Regions from separate parts of the Mediterraneibacter butyricigenes genome, predicted to be linked through region 2. Evidence: riboswitches for the same ligand, from Rfam matches in the RefSeq annotation. Region 2 holds a riboswitch; the other holds the start of a gene.

Region 1 (12,119 bases), 1.5 Mb from region 2:
CCACCACTTTAAAATAGAGTCCCTCTGCCAGTTCCAGCCCAGCATTGACACCGGATCCGTGTCCACCATTCTTTTTATGAACTGCACGGACAATCTCCGGATATTCCTTTTCATAATAATTTGCGATATCCTCGGTCCCGTCACTGGAGCCGTCATTTACAATGATAATCTCCACATCATTTCCGCCCGGAAGTAAGGACTGGATACAGCGTTCCATATAAGCTTCTGAATTGTAACATGGTATGGTAAATGTAAGATATTTCATAATTTATCCCTCACAATCTTCCTGTCTGTTTTATTTACAGGATTCATTGTAAGGGACAAAGTTAAAATATAAGAGAATAAGAACTTAAGATATTCCAAAGATTTTCTAACGAAATGTTCTAGTGGAAATAGTGATCTCCAATCTGGATTCCATAGCTTCCACAGCCAAAATACAGACAGTCTCCGATCGGATTGGATCCGTTGATCGCATCTTCTGCCGCCTGATAAGCGCTCTGCGTATAACTTCCACCGGAATATACACTGTCCAGCCAGCCTGTGATTGCCGGCGTAAACTGTCCGCTCTGGTAAATCACTTCCGAAATACTGTTCGGATAAGCCGCACTTCTCACACGGTTTAACACAACGGCTCCCACTGCCACCTGTCCTTCATAGGGCTGATTCCCGGCCTCACAGAAAATCAGGGATGCCAGCAGCTCCTGATCCCGGAGCAATTCCTGACGTCTGGCTTCTTCGGCTGCTGCCTGCTCCGCCTGAAGACGCTCCTGCTCTTCCCGGATCCTGGCTTCTTCCACAGCCTCCTCCGCGCGCTTCTTTGTCACTTCCGTCATTTCTTCGGAACATTCCTGCACTTTGACAGACGCCTTTGTACTGGCCCCTTCTGCCGCTCCCCTTGCAGCCTGTTCCTGGGTTGCAAATCCTGTGGTCACAAGCAGGCCGCTTAAGACTCCCGCTGCCATCAGAATCGCATGTTTATTTTTAATCATAGACTCCTCCTCCACATCTTTCTTTTTACAATTTTATGATATACATTTCTATTTTATTACAAATGTTACAAAATTATTAATCAAGATGTGAAGGCATCTTAACACAAATTCATGTATCTGTCAAATTTCATTCCTAAAATGATCTTGTTTCCAACCGTTCACTATTCGTCTATCTTTCCTACTTGTACTGATTGTGTTGATTCCTTTAATCCTGGTTTCGTAAATACCAGAAGATCTCCCGCCTCAATTCTGGTGTCTCCTTTTGGTACTGCAAGCTCGCCATCCGAGCGTTGAATCATAACAATCAGAGCCTTCAGCGTGTCTGAAAGTTCCGCCAGACTTTTTCCGATCCACGGATGTCCTTCTTCAATCAGCCGTTCATCCAGATACGCTGCCGTATCCTCCTGGTAGCTTTCACCGCTCAATACCAGTACATCCCCTTCCCGTAAGGTCACGTTTCCTCTTGGCAGTAATGCTTTTCCCTCCCGTTTGATCATCACTACCAACAGATCCCACAACTTCAATTCCGAAATCTTCCGTCCCACGAAACGATGTCCGGCAGTCAGTGTAATCTGGAGCAGCGGTAACTGTTGTTCTTCCTGATAATCACTGAATGTTTTCAAAACATTTTGATTCTCATCCACCATATCCAGTTTTTTTGCAAACACCGGCAATAATATTCCCTGCAAGGCTACCGAAATCATGGCAATACAGAAAATCATATGGAAAATATCGTCTTTTACATAGGCGTCACTGACTGTCACCGAAATAGCAAACACAATAGATGCTGCTCCCCGAAGCCCTGCTGCCGAGATCAGAAGCTGCTGATTCAAAGGTGCTCGAAGCGGAGTCATCAGAATTGCCACGACGATCGGACGTACCAGAAATGTCAGACCCAGAAATAATCCAACAGCCGGGAACAACACCGGCAACAATCTGGAAGGGGTCACCAGAAGTCCCAGCAAAAAGAAAATCAGAATCTGTGCCAGTCGATCTGCACCGTTAAAGAAATGCACCAACTTTATTTTACTTTTAAACTTCTGATTTCCGGTAATCATTCCCATCAGATACACACTTAAAAATCCATTTCCATGCAACAGAACCGGCACTGCATAAGTCAACAGTACCAACGCAATCATCAGAATAATCTCCATCCCCTCCTGCGTAAATTCTGCCTTTTTCATCAGATATCCGGTCAGTTTTCCCATGAAAGCTCCACACAGACCCCCGATCAGAATCTGTTCTGCCAGAAGCAAGGGTACATTTACAGAACCTCCCGCCAGGATTTGCAGCACAATCATCGTCAACATATAGGAAAATGGATCGTTACTTCCGCTTTCCACCTCCAGAATGGATGCTGTTCCGTATTTCAAGCTCAGATTTCTGGAACGAAGAATGGAAAAGACAGACGCTGCATCTGTGGAACTGATCACCGCACCCAGAAGCAGACTGGTTTCCAGCGATAATCTCAACACACCATAGGAAAACAACGTACAAAGTCCGGCCGTTAGAACCACACCCGCCGTAGACAGGAGCACCGCTTTGGGTAAAATTGGTTTTGCCATTTTCCAACTGGTTCCGAACCCACCGTAAAACATAATAAAGATCAAAGCTGTCGTACAGATTTTTTCCGAAAGTGCAAAATCACTGAATGAAATTTTCAGAATTCCTTCTACTCCAAACAGCATCCCAATCAAAATAAACAACAGAATAGAGGGGACTCCATACTTATCTGTAAACCTCCCCGAAAGAATACACATTAAAATTACAACACCACACAATAAGATATTTAACTCCATATTCCCGCCTTTCCATTCTGTTTTTATTATATTCAGACTTTATCCCGTTGCCGTGAAAAAGAAAGGAGCCATCTCTGCATCTTGCAGAAATCGCTCCTTTGCACTTTTATTCTATCATACTTTATGCCTGATGGAAACGGAAAATCGGACTGATCTTCTTGTAGATCAGGAACACAATCAGCGATACCAGTACTCCTTTTAAAAGGTTGAACGGTACAACCGCAAATAATACCAGAGTCGTCAGGCTGTTAATATGTCCATTCACTGCAGTTCCCATTCCGACAATGGCATCGATCGGCATGTGGAAAGCCTTTGCATAAGCCGGAAGCAGCACAAATCCGTTGATAAAGCATCCGATCACAGTCATAAACAGCGTTCCGGTTACCATTCCGATAATGGCACCTTTGCGGCTTCTGTTCTTCCGGTAAATGATACCTGCCGGTACACAGAATGCACATCCGATCAGGAAATTTCCAAGTTCTCCGACCCCTGCTGTCACGGTTCCGTTGATCAGGAAGTTTAGCAGGATCTTAACAAATTCAATGGCAGCTCCTGCCACCGGTCCCATTACAAAGCATCCTACCAGCACCGGGACCTCACTGAAATCAATCTCATAGAAAGACGGTGCAAACGGAAGCGGTACTTCGAATAACATCAATACCACCGCGATCGCGGATAACATTCCGATCTGTACCAGTGCTCTCACACCGATTCTGCTTCCTGCCGGATTCTGATTTGTGACGGTTGCTCTTGTTTCTGTTGTCATAATGTTTCCTCTCCTTTTTTCTGAACTTTCTTTTTGTGAAGGAAACCTTTTTGTAGGAAAGAACTCTGAGAAACACGCTTTGCACCTTCCTCAGGTTATAGCAGCATCTACGTTCCACTTTGCTCGTTGCTTCGCGTAAATTAAAAACCCCGGTATCAATCTACCGGGGTTACATCCTGTATTACAGTTCTGTATCGTTCTTCTCTCATCCAGACTTTACTGTCGGTACCGGAATTCGCATCTGCGTCACCGGTTCAGCCGCTTTACGCGGGTCGCGGACTATACCGCCGGTTGGGAATTCATCTCTTCGTCCTTAAATATGATATAGGACTTTTGAAAATGTCACCCTACCCCGAAGATTTCCTTTTTCATTTATGCCATAAGTATAACGCTTTTTCACACTAAAATCAAGCTCTGATTTTCCACGTTATCACAGAATATTTCCATCGTCAATCCTTTACAATCTGATAGTATTCTCTCGCCGTCCACATGTATATAATTCCATAAAATACCGCAAACACCAGGATGGTTGCAATCGTACATCTCATAAACAGATGGACATTGGTCAGATTCAGAAGCGCCAGCAATTTGGTCACGACCTGAAATGCTACTGTCACATGGATAATCGCCATCACAAGTGGCAGGAAAAAGACATTCAACACCTGACTTTTGATCGTGTGGCGAACCTCCGCTTTACTCATTCCGACTTTCTGCATGATCTGGAAGCGTTCTCGATCATCATATCCTTCCGAAATCTGCTTATAGTAAATAATCAGAACTGTTGCGATCAGGAAAGTCACGCCCAGATAGATTCCGATAAAGAACAGACTTCCATACAGATTGTAAAAAGAATCTCTGCTCAGTTCCCGACTTTCGATTTCAACCGTTTCCAGTGCCCCAATTTCTGACTGCACCTGCTCCAGGGCTTTTCTTACGTTTGTTTTTTCTCCTTTCGGGGAAAAACAGATTCTGGTATATAAGCTGTTTCCTGCTCCTTCTCTCAGATTCGGAGCGGACGCTGTCACTTCCTGTATCTGCTCTTTTGTCGGAACGATCAGATACAACTCCCTTGTCATGCTGTTTTCATTTTTTGGTTCCAGTTTCATATGATCCAGTTCTCGTTTCACCCGAAAACTCTTGCCACCGATTTCCAGTGTATGTTCTTTATAGGAACCTTTTGTCAGATACACCAGCACCTGATTTTCTTCCAGTGTCTCCTTTGTTCCCTCCATTCTGTTGTAATCTTCCAGAGAAATCAGATTGACCGACACAAAATTTCCCCGGCTATATTCTATCACGTTTATATAGTCTGCCTTTTTCCCGTCCAAGATTGCAAATGTACTTGTACCCTGATATGTCAGTTGGTCTTCTCTTTTGACACGATATTTCCGACAGGCTGCTTTCAGAATCTGTTCCATCTGTTCATCTTTTTCTTTATTCGCCTGGTAATCTGTCACCGTCACTTCCTGTGGAAACCTGATTGCCAGAATATCTTCCATTCCGCCGTATAATGACACGGTCGAAGAAATTATGATCAGCACCATCGTACTCAGAATACAGATATTCGCCAGTCCCGCCGCATTTTGCTTCATCCGGTAGATCATGCCTGACACCGTAGTGAAATGATTGGATTTGTAATAATAGGTTTTGTTTTTCTTCAGCATTTTTAAGGCCGCAATGCTTCCCGCTGTAAATAGTGCATACGTTCCAATGATGACCAAAAGCACTGCCAGGAAAAACTTGGAAAGAGCCTGCATCGGTTCTTTTGTGGTCAGTGCGATGGCATAACCGCACGCAAGAGCCACCACGCCTACCAGCGCCAGGAACCATCTGGTCTTCGGTTCCTTTTCTCCCTGATTACCTCCCCGAAGCAGTTCCATCGGATTCGCCTGCTTTACCTGAATCAGATTATAAAGAAAGGTCAGCAGGAAAATCGCTGCAAACAACAGGAGCGTTTCCTCCACGGAACGTATGCTTACAGAAAATTTCAGATTTGCAGTTCCCTTCAGGATCTTTAACAGAATCAGATACATCATTTTTTCTAATACGATTCCAAGGAAAAGACCAGATACAATGCTGATTCCGGCTACAATCAGCGATTCCTCTGCCATCATTTTGGCCAGATGTCGCTTTTCCATTCCCAGAACCTGATAGACCCCCAGTTCCTTCTTTCTTCGTTTGATCAGGAAACTGTTGGTATAAAACAGAAAGATTACGGCAAAAACCGCCACAATTCCAACGGTCAGTTCCAGACAGGTTCCGGCCTGCCCATTTCCCAGATCCTCACTTCCAGCAAGGGCAGCGATCATATAAAACAACATCACCATCATTGCCGATGTCAGAAGATAGGGACGATAGGTCTTCTGATTATTTTTCAGATTTGTTCTCGCAAGTCTTTTATAAATTGCACTACTCAACCTGCTCACCTCCCGTCGCCAACACCGTCAGCGTAGAGGAAATTTTCTGATACATCTGTTCATTTGTCAGATTTCCCCGATATAACTGATGGAAAACCTCTCCGTCTTTGATAAACAATACCCGTTTCGCCGAGCTTGCTGCCTTCACACTGTGTGTCACCATCAGGATCGTCTGTCCACTCATGTTCACGGCATGGAACAGATTCATCAGACCATCTGCCGCTTTGGAATCCAACGCCCCGGATGGTTCATCCGCCAGAAGAAGTTTCGGATTGGTGATCAACGCTCTTGCCACAGCGGCGCGCTGTTTCTGACCGCCCGACACTTCATACGGAAACTTATTTAAAAGTTTCTCAATCCCAAGCTTCTGGGAAAGCGGAATCAGGCGGCTTTCCATCTCCGCATAAGATTTTCCCGACAATACCAGCGGAAGGAAAATATTATCCTTCAGAGAAAACGTATCCAAAAGATTGAAATCCTGAAATACAAATCCCAGATTCTGACGCCTGAACGCCGCCAGTTCTTTTTCTCTGATACCGCTTAATTCTCTTCCTTTTAAATATACCTTGCCTTCCGTGGGCTTATCCAACGCTGCCAGTATATTTAAAAGCGTGGTTTTTCCCGATCCGGATTCTCCCATGATCGCGACGTATTCTCCTTCTTCCACCGAAAAATTCACCCGGTGCAAGGCCTCTACTTTGTTACTTCCAAACCGTGTGGTATAGACTTTCTTTACATTTTTCACTTCCAATAAAGCCATGTGTATTCATCCTCTCTGCGTTACTTTTCGCTTTTTTTGCTTTGGCACTGCTCTTTTGCGCGCTGTCTTTTTGAGCATTCCTTCTTTTTATTCCGCTGCTCTTTGCGTATTGTTTTTTTCTTCTTTCCTTTTCTTTCACCTTCTGGCTTTATTATAGAAAAAGAGGAACGTAGCTGCCATTGATACAGATTACATTTCCTCTTTGTTTCTTACATTTATGTAAGAAAAGCTTCTTTATTCCACTTCAAGTTCTTCCCGGTAAAAATCCAGAAACACCTTTGTCCCTTTCCCCGGTTCAGACTCCACCCAGATTCTGTGCCGGAGCCGGTCGAATACCGTCTTACACAGATACAATCCGATGCCGGTTGACTTTTTATCCGAGCGCCCGTTAAATCCGGTAAATCCCTTTTCAAACACACGGGGCAGATCTTCCGCCTGGATCCCGATTCCGTCATCCTCGATCACCAGCACAGTTCTCCCGTCTTTCTTTTCTCTGTAGATCTTAATGTTCCCTTCTCTTTTGCAATATTTGACCGCATTGGATAAGAGCTGTTCCAGAACAAACTGCAGCCATTTTTCATCCGTCAATACCGTCTGACATACCAGCTGATACTCCAGATGGATCTTCTTCAGAATAAACATTTGCGAATATTTCTTCAGACTCCGGTGAAGAACCTGATCCAGATCACAGAGATCAAAAGAAAGATCAGAACTCATATCTTCCACTCTCAGATACGTCAATACCATCTCCACGTATCGTTCGATCCGAAACAACTCCATCTTCAGTTCCCGGATTCTCTGTCTCGCCTCTTCTGCATATTCTGTCTCTCTCTCCGAATCTGTTTCTTCGGGCACTTCAAAAGCCATTTCTGCAATTACTCCCAGATCTTCCTTTTCTTCTGGATCTTCCTTCTCTGCTTTCTCTTCTTTCGCCTGCCCAAAGGCTCCCCGGTACATTGCACACGAATCTGCGGATTGCAGCATCAGTTGCATAGCGGCAATCGGTGTCTTGATCTGGTGCACCCACATCCCGTAAAAATCCGACATCTCCTGTCTGCCGATTCTTTCCTCAGACCGGATCTCCCGGCAAAGTTCCTCCAAGCTCCGAACCAATTCCTGATACTCCTTTTCCAGATTTGATCCTGCTGCCGGCAGTATACATTCTCCTGCGTTCCGGGCTTCCAGACTGTCTCTCTCTTCTTTCAGCATCTTTTCTTTCTTCCGTTGCTTCCGGATCTTAAGACCGCCGATTCCTCCGAGAAGTACCAGGCTCAGCAAAAGCGCATACCAGATTCCGGCAATATTTCCGTCATATAAGAACCAGATCACCACGAAAATTCCGACAATTCCCAGTGGAAGACCCAGAACTTTTCTCACATTTCTCATGATCTCACCATATACCCGATTCCTTTTTTCGTCAGGATCATTTCTTTCAAACCTACGGTTTCCAGTTTTCTTCGGAGTCTCGCCACATTTACAGTCAGTGTATTGTCATCGATAAATTCGTCACTCTCCCACAGCGCAGCTATGATCGTGTCCCGATCTACGATCTTGTCCGTATGCTCCATGAGAATTTTCAGAATCTTAAACTCATTTTTCGTCAGTTCGATCTTTTCCTCTTTATACTGGAAGGATGCATCTGACAGATTCAGATAAGCTCCCTGACATTCCAGGATCTCTGCCGTACCGCGAAATTCATACGTCCGCCGCAGGACTGCCTGGATCTTCGCCGTCAGGACATTGAGATCAAAGGGCTTCTCAATGAAATCATCCCCGCCCATATTCATTGCCATTACGATGTTCAGATTGTCACTTGCCGAGGACAGAAAGATCACCGGAACCTTGGACAGCTTTCGAATTTCCTGACACCAGTGGAATCCGTTGAAGAAAGGCAGCATAATATCCAGCAGTACCAGTTGCGGCTGAAATTCCGTAAATTCTTCCAGTACATGTTTATAATCTCTGACACACCTTACTTGAAAATCCCAGGTTTCCAGATAACGGCGGATTTCACCTGCAATCGCCTCGTCATCTTCCACCAGAAATAGCTTGTACATGACATATGCTCCCCTTTCTTTTTATTTTTTCATCTGTCTTTCTTTCCTCGACGTTATTCTTATGTTTCATTCAACTGCATCCCATCATTTCATTGAACACAATTTCATTCCGGGAATTCGTTCTGTTTTTTCTCAAATATCATCGGATTTCGTTTAAATCTCTTTCCTGCATCCCAGAAACTTCATCCACAATTTTTAGATATCACGCATGGTCAGTTGGATCCGCTTTCTCTTCAGATCCACACTCATTACCTTGACATCAACGATATCTCCGATTCCCACCACTTCCAGCGGATGCTTGATATAACGGTCTGTAATCTGAGAAATATGAACCAGACCATCCTGATGAACCCCGATATCCACAAATACTCCAAAGTCAATGACATTTCTTACAGTTCCTTTCAGAACCATGCCTTCTTTTAGATCTTTCATCTCCAGTACGTCGGTACGCAGAATCGGTTTTGGCATCTCTTCTCTCGGATCTCTTGCCGGTTTCTCCAGCTCCTTCACGATATCCTGTAAGGTAATCTCTCCGATTCCCAGTTCTTCTGCCAGTTTTTTATAATCTTTGATCGTCAGTGAGAGTCCGACCAGATTACCGCCCACAATATCTTCCGGTTTATAGCCCTGACGTTTTAGAAGCTTCTCAGCCGCATCATAGGATTCCGGATGGACACCCGTTGCATCCAGAGGATTGTCACCGTCTGTAATCCGCATAAATCCCGCACACTGTTCATAAGCTTTCGGGCCTAATTTTGCCACCTTCAAAAGCTGTTTTCGATTGGTAAAACTTCCGTTCTCCTCCCGGTATGTCACAATATTTTTAGCGATCGTACCGGAAATACCGGAAATATAGGATAACAGCGGTGCAGATGCTGTATTCAGATCCACTCCCACCTTATTTACACAGTCCTCAACCACACCATTTAAGGATTCTCCCAGCTTCTTCTGGTTCATATCATGCTGATACTGTCCGACTCCGATAGATTTCGGATCAATCTTCACCAACTCTGCCAACGGATCCTGAAGACGTCTCGCAATCGAAGCCGCACTTCTCTGTCCCACATCAAACTTCGGAAATTCCTCGGTTGCCAGCTTACTTGCGGAATATACAGATGCGCCCGCCTCATTTACGATCACATACTGTACCTTTTCCGGAATTTCTTTCAGCACATCTACGATAAACTGCTCTGATTCTCTGGAAGCCGTTCCATTCCCCAGAGAGATCAGGGATACATGATACTTCGGAATGATTTTTTTCAGAAGATCTGCTGCCGCCTTCATCTTCTGTGGCGTTGTCGGCGCTGTCGGATAGATCACCGTCGTTCCGATCACCTTTCCTGTCTCATCTACCACTGCCAGCTTACAGCCGGTACGAAATGCCGGATCCCAGCCCAGAACCACATGTCCCTTGATCGGAGGCTGCATCAGTAACTGGTGCAGATTCTTGCCAAACACATCAATGGCACCGTCTTCTGCCTTTTCTGTCAGTTCATTGCGGATTTCCCGCTCAATTGCCGGCTGGATCAGACGCTTATAACTGTCTGCCACGACTTCCTTTAACGCCGATGTGGTATAAGGATTTTCCCGGTGGATCACCTTCTTTTCCAGATAACGCAACACATCCTCTTCCGGTGCCTCAATCTTGACCGTCAGGAACTTTTCCTTTTCTCCGCGGTTTAAAGCCAGGATTCTGTGTCCCGCCAGTTTGGACAGCGTCTCCTGGAAATCATAATACATCTCATAAACAGACTCTGTCTTTTCATCCTTCGCCTCGGATACAAGAGTTCCCTTTTTCATGGTCTGATTCCGGATCCAGGTTCGGTAAACCGCCTCATCGGAAATTCCTTCTGCCAGAATATCCAGTGCTCCCGCGATAGCATCTTCCGGAGTTTCCACTCCTTTTTCTTCCGACACGTAATCCTTCGCAGTCTCCTCCAGCGGAACCGTTGCATTTTGCAGTAAAATATAAGAAGCCAGAGGTTCCAGCCCCTTTTCCTTCGCGATCGTTGCTCTGGTTCGACGTTTCGGACGATACGGTCTGTACAGATCTTCCACTGCTACCAGGGTCTCTGCCGCCAGAATCTGCTTCTTTAACTCTTCGGTCATCTTGCCCTGCTCTTCAATGCTGGAAATCACCTGTTCTTTCTTCTCTTCCAGATTTCTTAAATAGAGCAGTCGCTCATGTAGCTTTCTTAACTGCTCATCATTTAAAGAACCGGTCGCTTCTTTTCTATATCTTGAAATAAACGGAATGGTGTTGCCTTCATCGATCAACTGTACCGCCGCATCCACCTGAAAGCGTTTCACTCCTAATTCTTCTGTCAGTCTCTGATTAATATCCATAAATTTTTCTCTCCTGATTTAAGATTGGTATGGAGTATTATACTTGAAATCGCCAAAATATGCAAAATTAATTCGTCCTGTCCCTTTTTGCAGATTCTCCTCCATTGGGGCCTGTCCCCCTTTGCATTGTTTTTTCAGAGTACACTCTGTTTTCTTGAATCTGTCTGTCAATTGTGTTAAACTATGGGTACCATAAATGAATTGGAATCTTGGGTTTTCCCCGGAACAAGGAGAGTATCATGAAGCAAGAACCACCGCTGACGAAACAACAGCAAAAATCTTATGAAACAAAAGAACGGATTTTCAAGGCCGCCAAAAAAATTTTACAGAAAAGCGGTTATGAGAATCTTTCCATTAAAAATATCTGTGAAGAAGCCGGAGTCTCTAATGGAAGTTTTTATCATCATTTCAAAACCAAAGACGACCTTTTATCTTATTATATAGAAGATCAGCCGGCACTCAATCCGGATTTCCTGGAAGAACCAAAATCCATCCAGGATGTCAAACGCGGAATCATCCGTGTGTATCTGAATTATGTGGATTACTGCAAAGAACTGGGGGTTGCCTTTATCTCCGAATACTATGACACGAAGAATCAGGCATTAAATCCGGCAATCCGTACCGAACGCCCTTATCCGATCGTTACAGTTCAGACCTACGTGGAAAAGGCTATTGATGCCGGAATTATCCACTTAAATGTAACCATTGAAGAATTTACTACGGATATCCGCATGATCGTCATCGGAAATGTATTTGAATGGTGCTTAAGAAATGGAGAGACAGACTTTGAGGGTAATATGAAACGTTCTCTCTGTAAATATCTAAGCAGCACGATTGAAGCCTAACTACTATCTGACACTTCATCTTGCGCCTTGTTACCCTGCAATGAACGCCTGATACATTTTCTGCAGGCCTTACGAAAGAAAAAGGAGGATGGCATGTATTCCTTTCTCGTAAATCCGCACTCCAGATCCGGACTTGGTGC
Region 2 (12,119 bases):
TGGTGGACGGAGAATTTATTGAAGCACAAAAAGATATTACCCTTCGGTTCCGCGGATCTTCCAATCAGCGGATCATTGACGTAAAAAAAAGCAGAGAGGCACAACAGGTTGTACTCTCTCCGCTTCAGAAAAAACGGGAGTTTTAATTTCACCCTATCCCAATTATCATTCCCACCATATGTACCGCAAATGCCACGATCCAGGCGATTCCGCACTGTAAGATCACAGTCAGAATTGCCGTCCACATACTTTCCATTTCTCGTCGTACCGTAGCGATCGCTGCCACACAAGGTGTATACAGCAGGGTAAACACCAGAAATACGATAGCGGTAAATGGGCTAAAAATGGTCTGAAGCAGTGCCAGATTTCCACCGTTTAATACGGATAACGTAGACACTACACTCTCTTTTGCGATAAAACCTGTAATCAAGGCTGTGGATACTTTCCAGTTTCCGAAGCCAAGTGGTGCAAAAATCGGAGCAATCCAGCTTCCGATCAATGCCAGCAGACTCTTATCCGCACTCGCTGCGATATTCAGTCCGGCATCAAAGGTCTGTAAGAACCAGACTACGATGGTTGCCAGAAAGATAATGGTAAATGCTTTCTGCAGGAACCCTTTTGCTTTATCCCAGAGAAGCTGGCATACATTTTTTGCTCCTGGCATCCGGTAATTCGGCAGTTCCATTACGAACGGAACCGGCTCGCCTTTATATCGGGTGTTGCGCAGGATTACCGCGTACAGGATTCCGCACAAAATTCCGAACACATACAGCCCCACCATCACCAGACCTCTCCACGGTCTCGGGAAAAATGCAGTCGTAAACAGTCCGTAAATCGGCAATTTTGCACTGCAGCTCATAAACGGGATCAGCAAAATCGTCATTTTACGATCCCGCTCACTGGACAGGGTTCTGGTGGCCATCACTGCCGGAACCGAACACCCGAATCCTACCAACATCGGCACGATACTTCGTCCGGACAATCCCACTTTTCTTAAGATTTTATCCATGACAAAGGCAACTCTTGCCATATAACCGGTATCTTCCAGAATCGACAGGAAGAAAAACAAGGTCACGATTGTCGGCAGGAAACTGAGTACACTTCCCACGCCACTGCAGATTCCGTCCACAACCAGGGATCTGACCACCGGGTTTACATTTGCAGAAACCAGACCATGTTCGATTCCATTCGTCACCAAATCTACCAGATACGACATGCCATCCGATAAAAATGCACCGATAAAGTTAAAGGTCAGAATAAAGACCAGTGCCATAATCCCGATAAAGCACGGAATTGCTGTATATTTTCCGGTCAGGATCTTATCCATCTCCACACTTCGTCTGTGTTCTTTGCTCTCTGCCGGCTTCACCACCGTCTTCTCACAAAGCTGCTCGATAAACGTAAACCGCATATTCGCAAGTGCTGCTTCCCGTTCCAGTCCGCTGTCTTTTTCCATCAGCTCTACCAGATGTCCCAGGGTCTCTTCTTCCTCTTTCGGGATTTCCATTGCCTGTCGAATCAGCGCATCATCTTCCAACATCTTCGTTGCCGCAAATCGAACCGGAAGTCCGGCTTTTTTTGCATAAGGCTCCAACAGGTGAACTGCTGCATGGATACACCGATGTACTGCACTTCCCGGATCATTTGCCCCTCGATCTTCACAGAAATCGATTCGTCCCGGTGCTTCCCGATGTCTTGCCACATGCATGGCATGATCAATCAGTTCATCAATTCCTTCATTTTTTACCGCCGAAATCGGAACTACCGGAATTCCAAGTAATGTCTCCAGTTCATTGATCCGTATGGATCCTCCATTTTCCCGAACCTCATCCATCATATTCAACGCCAGAACCATAGGAATTCCCAGTTCCATTAACTGCATCGTCAGATACAGATTCCGTTCGATATTAGAAGCATCTACAATGTTAATGATTCCTGTCGGCTTGTTCTTGATCAGAAAATCTCTGGTAACAATTTCTTCATTTGAATACGGTGACAGAGAATAAATTCCCGGAAGATCCGTCACAGTTGCTTCCGGGTGTCTCCGGATACTTCCCTCTTTTTTATCCACAGTTACACCTGGGAAATTTCCCACATGCTGATTGGATCCCGTCAACTGATTGAATAACGTCGTCTTTCCACAGTTCTGATTTCCTGCCAGCGCAAAGGAAATGGGCTCGCCTTTCGGGATGGTCTCCCCGATTTTATTTACATGATAGTCTCCGGCTTTTCCAAGTTCTCCTTTTCTCGGATGAGCGATCGGCTGATGCAGTTCCTTTGCATTTCTCTTTTCTTCCGCCGTTCTACCTGTTGCTCTGTCTTCGGATCGTTCTCCGGATTTCTTTCCGGATTGCTCCGTCCTTGTTTCTGATGTTTCTGTTATGTTCCCGCTTAATTCATCCGGTACGATGTCTATCTTTCCGGCTTCCTCCAGACGCAATGTCAGTTCATATCCCCGAAGTTCCATCTGGATTGGATCTCCCATGGGCGCTACTTTTCGAAGCGTCACAATGGTTCCCGGCGTCAGTCCCATATCCAGAAGATGATGGTGCAGTGCACCCTGTCCGTTTACTTTGATGATTGTTCCTTTTTGACCGATTTCTAGTTGATCCAGTGTCATGATTCGGCTCTCCTCTGCTGTGATTGTTTTATCGATAGTTCTCTTCTGCTCCTCCTCTTATTGAGAAAAATCTTATTGAGAATTTTTATTAATTAGAATCATTTTTATGTTAAAACAATCACTCTGGAAAGTCAAGAAAGCTGCCTTAGTTTTTCCGGCAATTCCCGGATATCATTCAGGAACAGATCACTTCCTTTTAGCTCCTCGTCTGAACCAAAGCCATACCTGCATCCGATAAAAATTCCATCTGCTGCTCTTGCTGCTGCCAGATCACTGTCCCGGTCTCCAATCACAACCGCCTTTGTCTCTGACTGTTCCTCCAGCACTGTCTTTATAATCTCTGTCTTTGGAGCAAATCCATAGCTTTCACAGTCATAAAATTTCTGAAACCATCGCTCCAATTGAAACCCTTTCCAGTTTGCTTCTTTATATATGATACTGCAATTGCTTAAAATCACCATCGGATATCCGTCCTGTTTCAACCGGTCTAAGACCTCTCGCACACCCGGATACCATCTGGCATGTCCCATTTCAATCTGCTTTTTCATCTGCTTCGCGACTTCTTTTGCAGCAGCCTCACGTCTTACAAGTGGCAGATTTCCTGCCAGATCTTCCCACATTTCCTGCCGGTTCATTCCCAGCCATCCGGCGATCCGTTCCCTTTTTAATTCCTGTGGCAGCACCAGCCCTTCTTCTACCAGCCCCTGATACACCGTTTTGACGGACGGTTCGTAGATTTCTATGGTATGGTGCAGGGTTCCGTCATAGTCGAAAATTAAAAGTGGTTTGTCATTTTTCTTCATACATTCCCTCTTTTGCAGCATTTTCTATATCCTCTGTTTTTCTCTTTTATAAGTAGCTCCGAACAACAATCCTGTGGAACTGCTTCTATCCTACATCTACCCCAGAAATTTATCCAGAAGATTGATCTCTTTTCCCGGTTTTTTCCCGGTTTTACATCTGTTCCAGAAGGTTTACCATCTCGATCGCAGACAATGCACAATCGTAACCCTTATTTCCGGCTTTACTTCCTGCTCTTGCAATAGCCTGTTCGATATTTTCTGTGGTAATGACACCAAAAAGAACCGGAATTCCGGACTGTAATCCTACCTGCGCCACACCTTTGGAAACTTCATTGCAAACATAATCATAGTGTGTTGTATCTCCGCGAATGACTGCACCTACACAGATCACTGCGTCATACTTTCCGGAATTTGCCATCTTTGCGGCAGTGATCGGAATTTCAAATGCTCCCGGCACCCAGGCTGCTGTAATGTTGTCATCAGAGACACCGTGACGCACCAGTCCGTCAACAGCTCCACCCAACAGCTTGTTTACGATAATTTCATTAAATCTCGCTGCCACGATTCCCACTTTCATCCCCTCTTTTGCTACCACATTTCCTTCTAATACTTTGATCTCTTTCATGTTCTTTGTCTCCTTTTTCTTTTTTATTTCTTGAAATTTTTTCCTTTATAACTTTTTCTGATTTCTGCACGTTTCAAATGTACCTATGAATTTCTAAAATTGAATGTCGCGGAAAATATGTCCCATCTTTTCCTGTTTTGTTTTCAGGTAAATCTGATCATATTTCTGCGGTGCGATCTCGATCGGAACCCGCTCTTTGATTTCCAGTCCAAACCCGCTTAAGCCATACACTTTATCCGGATTGTTGGTCAGTAGTCGCAGGGATTTCACCCCCAGATCCGACAAGATCTGTGCTCCTACCCAATATTCCCGAAGATCCGGTGCGAATCCCAGTTCCAGATTGGCCTCCACTGTGTCAAAGCCTTTTTCCTGTAACTCGTAGGCTTTCAGTTTGTTGATCAATCCGATGCCACGGCCTTCCTGTCTCATATATAAAATGATACCGCGGCCTTCTTTTTCCACCTGCTCCATTGCTTTTTGCAACTGCTCTCCACAGTCACACCGTCTGGATCCGAAGGTATCCCCCGTCAGGCACTCAGAATGTACCCGGCAGAGCACATTTTCTCCCTCCCCGATCTCACCTTTGACCAGTGCCACATGATGCTCGCCCGTGATATCATTGACATAGCCATGAATCGTGAAGTCTCCGTATTTCGTCGGCATTTTCGCAACTGCTTCACAGTTCACATGCTTTTCATGCAGTCTGCAATAATCCTGCAATTCTTTGATGGTGATAAATTTCAGTCCATAGGTATTTGCCAGTTTCCAGAGATTTTCTGTCCGCATCATGGTTCCGTCCTCTTCCATGATCTCACAGCAGACACCACATTCTTTCAGTCCCGCCAGCCGCATCAGATCTACGGTTGCTTCTGTATGACCGTTTCTCACCAACACCCCGCCTTTTCTTGCGGTCAACGGGAAGACATGCCCCGGTCTTCTCAGATCTTCCGGCTTCGTCCCCTCTTCCACGCATTTCATCATGGTATAGGATCTCTCTGCTGCCGAGATTCCTGTGGTAGTGTCCTTGTGATCGATGGATACGGTAAATGCAGTGGAATGGTTGTCTGTGTTCTCGGATACCATCTGCGCCAGTCCCAGTTTATTTGCCAGTTCTTTGGACATCGGAGTACAGATCAGACCCTTGGCATGGCTTGCCATAAAATTGATATTTTCCTGTGTGGCAAATTCTGCGGCACAGATCATGTCTCCCTCATTTTCCCGATCCGGATCATCCGTCACCAGAATGATCTTTCCTGCCTTTAAGTCTTCCAACGCTTCTTCAATCGTATTGTATGGATATTTCATGTTCTCGTCCTCCTTCTTTTGTATGATCCTTTTCTGCTTTTGTTTCTGTCTTTTTTAATTGTCCTTTCTGACATTCAGCCATTTTTTTGTTTATGACATCCTGCTTCTTTAACTCCTGACTTCTTCTCCGCTCACTGATTAATGGTTGTACACTCTCTTGTCTCCCCCCAATTTAGATTTCAAGAGCCTGCAAATCTTCCATCGTCAGACCGGAAGGTTTTTTTGCCGTTCCATTTTCCTTGTCAACTCCTGACCGCTTTGCAACCCCTAGCAGCTTCTCCACATATTTTCCAACGATATCATTTTCCAGATTCACCGGATCACCGATCTGCTTCGTCAGCAGAGTGGTTTCCTCTCCGGTATGCGGAATCACCGATACAGAAAATGTCTGCTCCGTTTCCTCTGCTCTTGCAACTGTCAGGCTGATTCCATCGATACAAATCGAGCCTTTTTCCACGATTAGATTCAGGATATCCGGACTTGCCTGAATCGTAATCCAGACTGCATTTCCTTCTTTTATCTTTTCCTGAATTACACCGGTTCCGTCAATATGACCGGATACGATGTGACCGCCAAATCTGCCATCCGCTGCCATGGCCCGTTCCAGATTTACTTTGGAACCGTTTTTCAACATTCCAAGTGCACTTCTTCGGAAAGTTTCCGCCATCACATCCGCCGTAAATCCATCCGGCTTCAATGAGGTCACGGTCAGGCAGACTCCGTTGACCGCAATGCTGTCTCCGATCTTCGTCCCTTCCAGAACTTTCGCGGCCCTGATCTCCAACGTACCGGAGATTCCCTGCATCGTCACACGCCTGACCGTCCCCTGTTCTTCTATAATTCCTGTGAACATATTTTCAAATCACCGTTCCTTTCTCACATCATCAACGATCATTCATTCTCCACCTCATATTCCAGCAACAGATCTTCGTCAAATTTTCGAACTTCCTGCAATTTCAGCTTCACCGCCTCATCCGGCACTTCGACTCCCAGACCCCTCACCGGTGATTTTGCCTCTTCACCTCCGAATATTTTCGGTGCCACAAAGGCTGAGACATGCTGAACGATTCCTGATTTCAGTGCACTTTCATTCAAGGCTCCGCCACCTTCCAGCAATACACTGTCAATTTCCTGTTCTCCCAGATATTCCATCAGTTTCTTCAGATCAACTTTTCCGGCTTTTCCCGGAAGCTTTACGACCCTGACGCCCTGTTTTTCCAACTCCTGAATTTTTTTCTGAAATTCATTGTCTGTGTCACTATATACTTCCCTCTTGTCCTCGAGGTCTTCGCTCAAATCTTTTTGACAGATTTCATCATTCATCCATTTTCCGGTTTCACTGCAACGTCTGCTTTTTGTTGTTTTCTCATCGTTACTACACTTTCCCACATACGCCACAATCGTCAGATATTCCTTTGCGGTTTTCACGATCTGACTGTCCAGCGGAATCCGAAGCCGGCTGTCACAAATGATCCGAACGGGGCTTCGTTTGCCGGAAATCCTGGTATTTAACATGGGGTCATCTGCCAGAACTGTTCCGATTCCCACCATAATTCCAGTGTATCTGTGCCGCATATGCTGCACTTCCTGTCTCGCAGCTTCCCCTGTAATCCACTTGGAAGCTCCGGTTCTGGTGGCGATCTTTCCATCTGCAGTCATGGCATATTTCAAAACAACGTATGGCGTCTTTGTGGTAATGTAATGAAAAAACACCGGATTCAACCGATCACATACTTCCCGCATAAAATCTTCTTCCACTATCACACCCGCTTCTCTCAAAAGTCTCGCACCTTTTCCAGCAACTTTCGGGTTCGGATCTCTGGAACCAATCACCACACGTCCAATCTTCTGTTCCAGAATTGCTTCTGTACAAGGTGGAGTCCGTCCCTGATGGCAGCAGGGTTCAAGCGTCACATAAATGGTGGCACCTTCTGCCGATTCTCTCAGAGATGCGATGGCATTTCGCTCTGCATGAAGCTCTCCGCATCTTTCGTGATATCCTTCCCCGATGATCCGGCCATCTTTCACAATCACCGCGCCCACCATCGGATTCGGGCTGGTCCAGCCTTCGCCCTGCTTTGCCAGTTCTATGGCACGTTCCATAAATGTTTGATCCTGAGCCTCCTGACTTTGCTGCTGATACGTTATTTCTATTTTTTCTGTTTCTTCTTTCTTCTCTGTACTCATTCTGCTCCTCTCCTCCTTCCGTCATTTCTTTCTCACTTCTGTTTCATTTTCTTCTTTCATAGACTTTGGTTCGTCACCGGACAAAACAAAAGCCCTGCAAAGAATTTTTTCCTCTACAAGGCTTTTTCATCCAAGAAATCCGATCACCGCTATCACTTATAAGCTCTCTCGTATTCCTCTATGTTGATATCAGGAATTCATTTTTATCTCCTTGAAATTTACATCTCCGGAAATAAAAAAACTCTGAAACGGATTTCTCCATCTCAGAGCAATGTATCAAATGTATCTGTATTCTTATCGAGTACTGCATATGACGCATCTTCTTCCATCCAGACTTTACTGTCGGCCCCGGAATCTCACCGGATCATGCCTTTCGGCTCGCGGGCTTTACCGCCGGTAGGGAATTGCACCCTGCCCTGAAGATCACTTTACTTGTTCAACTGATTACAGTATAAGCGCAGAAAGTGTCGTTGTCAAGATTCCAATTTTATTTCTTTCCGGCTTTTCTGACCTGTCCCACGATCAGACAGAGGATCACGGTGATCACCATATCCGGCAGGGTATTTCCAACCGGGATATCCACATTCATCAGATACCGGTACAGAATAAATCCGATCACCCAGATTCCCAGATTCCATACATCCAGTCCTTCTTCTTTCCGGTCTTCTTTCAGGAAGAAGAAATCTGCAATCTGAACTGCGATCATCGGTGCAAATACGGAACCGATCAGATACAGGAAATCGGTGATATTATCCATCGGATATACGATCGCCGCAATGGTTCCCAGGATCGTTACCACGATCGCCACATGATTTCCTTTCCATTTGGACACGATCGTCTCACTGGAAATTCCGGCAGAGTACGCATCCAGGAATGTGGTCGTAACTGTGGAAAATACGATGATCAGAAGACCAGCGATTCCAAGTCCTGCCTTCAACATGATCTGTGCGATATCGGATTCTCCGGTAAAGATGGCTGCGCCCATACCAATCACATACATCCAGCAGCTTACCAGTCCATATACCAGTGCGCTGACTGCCGAACTCTTTACCGGCTCTTTTGCTTCTCTGGTATAATCGCTAATCAGTGGCAGCCAGGATAACGGCATCGCTACGGATAATTCCACAGCTGCTCCGAAACTCATCACATCGTCCATTCCTGTGCTGACTGCTCCGCCGTCAAAGAAAATGACTTTGCACAGGATCAGAGTCAGAATAAACAGTGCGGTCATCGCTACCACATTGACTTTTCCAAGGTTTGTGATTCCGATGGCGATCCACAGAATGATCAGGCCACCGATCACCAGACACCAGATCCATCTTCCGGTTGAAAGGATTCCGGTTGCTGCCAGTGCCCCATCATAGATCATGATGGCAGTCCAGCCTACCAACTGCAAGACATTCAAGATTGCGAACCAGACGCTTCCCTTTTGTCCGAAACTCATTTTGGAAGTTTCCATGGCACTGCATCCGGATTTTCCACCGATCACACCTGCCAGGAATAATAACACACATCCGATCACATGTCCCACGATAATGGCTGCCAGACCTTTTTCAAATCCAAGCGGTGCCAGGGATACTCCGGTCAGGATCTCAGCCAGGGATACTCCGGCTCCAAACCAGATCAGTCCATTTTCAAATACGGAGGTTTTTCTCTCTGTCATCTTAACAGTCCTCCTTTTCTGCCATCTCGGTATATTTTCCGGTCACTGCAAATCCATGATTCATCGGACCACTGCCTTTTCCAAGATCCAGCATCGCTGCCAGTGCCCCGGAAATGTAATCTTTCGCACGTTCCACTGCCGTATCCAGATCATAGCCTTTTGCCAGATTGGATGCGATGGCACTGGAAAGCGTGCAGCCTGTACCATGGGTATTCGGATTGTCGATTCGTTTACCGTTGAACCACTTGAACTCACCCTCCCGACACAGCAGGTCATTGGCATCGTTCAACTGATGGCCGCCTTTTAATAATACCGCACAATGATAGGTCTTGTTGATCATAAGTGCCGCTTCTTCCATCTCCTTTGCGCTGGTGATCTTTGCGCCGAAAAGGACTTCTGCCTCCGGAATGTTCGGTGTGATCACGGTTGCCATTGGAAGGAGTGTGGATTTCAGGGTTTCAATGGCATCATCACTGATCAGTTTTGCTCCACTGGTTGCCACCATCACCGGATCCACTACAATATTTTCTGCCTGATATTCTTTTAATTTTCCTGCGATCATTTCGATCAGCGGGCTGGCTGATACCATTCCGATCTTCACCGCATCCGGACGGATATCCGTAAAGATTGCGTCGATCTGACTTCCTAAAAACTCTGGTGTAACGTCCATAATTCCTGTAACGCCGGTGGTGTTCTGTGCAGTCAGTGCTGTAATCGCGCTCATCGCATACACACCATTTGCAAGCATGGTCTTCATATCAGCCTGAATTCCGGCGCCTCCGCTGCAATCACTGCCAGCGATTGTTAATGCTGTTCTCATAAAATTCTCCTCTCGTTTTCCTGCATTAATTTTCTTAAGCGACAAAAGGTGGTGCCCCCAATCCGCCGCTCTGTTTGATAAACTGCATTTTTGCAGATATCATTCCCGGATTGCTATCTTGCGAGCATCTCTTTTGTACGCTCACACAATTCTTTTGATGCTTCTTTCACATCCTCCTGTGCAAAGATTGCACTGATCACTGCGATTCCGCAGATTCCGGAACCTGCCAGTTCTCTTACATTTTCTTTGGTAATTCCTCCGATCGCAATGACCGGAATCTTTACCGCTTCGCAGATTGCTTTCAGTGTCTCATGTTCCACTTCTTTGGCATCATCCTTGGAGCCTGTTGCAAAGACGGCCCCCACACCCAGGTAATCTGCTCCGTGTTTTTCCGCAAGCAAAGCCTGTTCTACGGTCTGTGCCGATACCCCGATGATCTTGTCCGGTCCCAGTTTCGCACGGACATCACCGGCTTCCATATCACTTTGACCTACGTGAACTCCATCTGCTCCGATCTCAGCTGCGATCTCCACATTATCATTGATCACAAAAGGAACCTTATATTTTTCACAGAGTGCTTTCAGCTCCTCTGCCTCTTCCAGAAATTTCTCCGGATCCAGATCCTTTTCCCGGATCTGTACAAAGGTCACGCCTCCCTGAATCGCCTCTTCTACCTGATCCACCAGGCGTTTTCCGTTTAACCAGCGACGGTCTGTCACTGCATATAATAATAAATCTTTTTTATCGCACTTCATACTTTGCTCCCTCATCTAAGGTCTTCTGATCCATGTTGTAGATTGCATCGATGATCCGGTTACGGTAAGTAGAATTGCCGTCTCCTTCCTGCATTCTGGAAAATCCGATCTCTCCGGCCAGTCCCATGGTGCAGACTGCTGCCGCTGCCGCTTTTAATTTTTCTTCCGGGTTTGCCGTGATAAATGCTGTCATCACTCCGGAAAGCTGGCAACCGGTTCCCGTAATCTTCCCCATCTCCGGGCGACCGTTTCGGATCACATAACACTTCGTTCCGTCACTGACCAGATCGATGGCTCCGGTCACCGCAATGATGCATCCCATTTTTTCCGCAAATGTTTTGACAAACGCGATAGACTGATCCAGATTTTCCTCTGTCACCGCGTCTGCCACATCCGCATCGACCCCTTTGGTGGTGCCGCTTCCAAGCGCCAGCGTCTTGATCTCAGAAATGTTTCCACGGATCACATCAAATTTGATCTCCTGAATCAGTTTCAGCGCCGTCTCTGTACGAAATGCACTGGCTCCTGCTCCCACCGGATCCAGAAGTACGGCATGTCCCAGTTCATTTGCTTTCTTTCCTGCCAGAAACATTCCCTCTACGGTTCTCTGATTTAAAGTTCCGATATTGATATTCAGGCCTCCGCAAATGGATGTGATATCTTCCACATCCTTCGGATCGTCTGACATGATCGGGCTTCCGCCACATGCAAGCAATACATTTGCCACATCGTTGACCGTCACATAATTGGTAATGTTATGCACCAGTGGGACATTTGCCCGTACCTGATCTACACAAGCTCCTAATGTACTCATCGTTTCTCCTCCTTTATATTCTTATGATTCTGTAAGCCTCGCTCCTGTGACTGTCGCTTGCGACATTTTCATGAATCGTCACAGTGCGCATCCTCACAGAGCGTTTTCATAGATAGGATACAATTTCCCACACATGAAAAAAGACACCCCAATTATGGAGTATCTGTCAATCTTCTGCATCCGCATTTTCTCTGCACGCTGCATCCATTCCTACGTTGGCATTATCCACATCAGGTTCCCGGGTCGAAATCTTCAATTTCCTCTCAGCCTGCTTGATACGCAAGCTCCCCTTTTCTTTTCCATCCCTATTATACTACGGATTTCCCAAAATGCAAGACATACCGCTTTTTATCGGTTCCCCCTTAACTTTCCCCCCTGACTTTTTCATGGGATTTGCAGGAACCCGGTACTGTATTTCATACGGAATTTTCATTGAAAAAGCGGAACATCTGCGCCATAATAAAATCATCCGGTCTGTGATTCAAGAATAAACCCATAAGATCCGGATTCTTTTCGGAGCATTCCGA

Evidence for each region. A riboswitch is a leader RNA that binds a small molecule or an ion and turns the genes downstream of it on or off. The one in region 2 is predicted to bind FMN.
Region 1: it holds a riboswitch for FMN, as region 2 does, so the genes downstream of both, KGMB01110_RS11560 (ECF transporter S component) here and ribD (bifunctional diaminohydroxyphosphoribosylaminopyrimidine deaminase/5-amino-6-(5-phosphoribosylamino)uracil reductase RibD) in region 2, are expected to answer to the same signal.

Annotation. Positions count from the first base shown of each region.
Region 1 covers NZ_BHGK01000001.1:2,336,265-2,348,383, reverse strand. Annotated here, with positions in the region: gene KGMB01110_RS11575 (glycosyltransferase family 2 protein) at 1-265, opposite strand, end outside; gene KGMB01110_RS11570 (cell wall hydrolase) at 384-989, opposite strand; gene KGMB01110_RS11565 (potassium/proton antiporter) at 1,151-2,788, opposite strand; gene KGMB01110_RS11560 (ECF transporter S component) at 2,910-3,554, opposite strand; FMN riboswitch at 3,748-3,918, opposite strand; gene KGMB01110_RS11555 (ABC transporter permease) at 4,004-5,971, opposite strand; gene KGMB01110_RS11550 (ABC transporter ATP-binding protein) at 5,964-6,731, opposite strand; gene KGMB01110_RS11545 (sensor histidine kinase) at 6,966-8,117, opposite strand; gene KGMB01110_RS11540 (response regulator transcription factor) at 8,114-8,788, opposite strand; gene KGMB01110_RS11535 (Tex family protein) at 8,984-11,134, opposite strand; gene KGMB01110_RS11530 (TetR/AcrR family transcriptional regulator) at 11,374-11,979, shown strand; gene KGMB01110_RS11525 (diacylglycerol/lipid kinase family protein) at 12,073-12,119, shown strand, end outside.
Region 2 covers NZ_BHGK01000001.1:816,947-829,065, forward strand. Annotated here, with positions in the region: gene nrdG (anaerobic ribonucleoside-triphosphate reductase activating protein) at 1-146, shown strand, start outside; gene feoB (ferrous iron transport protein B) at 149-2,620, opposite strand; gene KGMB01110_RS03865 (HAD family hydrolase) at 2,752-3,423, opposite strand; gene ribH (6,7-dimethyl-8-ribityllumazine synthase) at 3,575-4,048, opposite strand; gene KGMB01110_RS03875 (bifunctional 3,4-dihydroxy-2-butanone-4-phosphate synthase/GTP cyclohydrolase II) at 4,142-5,353, opposite strand; gene KGMB01110_RS03880 (riboflavin synthase) at 5,526-6,206, opposite strand; gene ribD (bifunctional diaminohydroxyphosphoribosylaminopyrimidine deaminase/5-amino-6-(5-phosphoribosylamino)uracil reductase RibD) at 6,245-7,540, opposite strand; FMN riboswitch at 7,854-7,968, opposite strand; gene cytX (putative hydroxymethylpyrimidine transporter CytX) at 8,028-9,203, opposite strand; gene thiD (bifunctional hydroxymethylpyrimidine kinase/phosphomethylpyrimidine kinase) at 9,205-10,023, opposite strand; gene thiE (thiamine phosphate synthase) at 10,137-10,778, opposite strand; gene thiM (hydroxyethylthiazole kinase) at 10,765-11,592, opposite strand.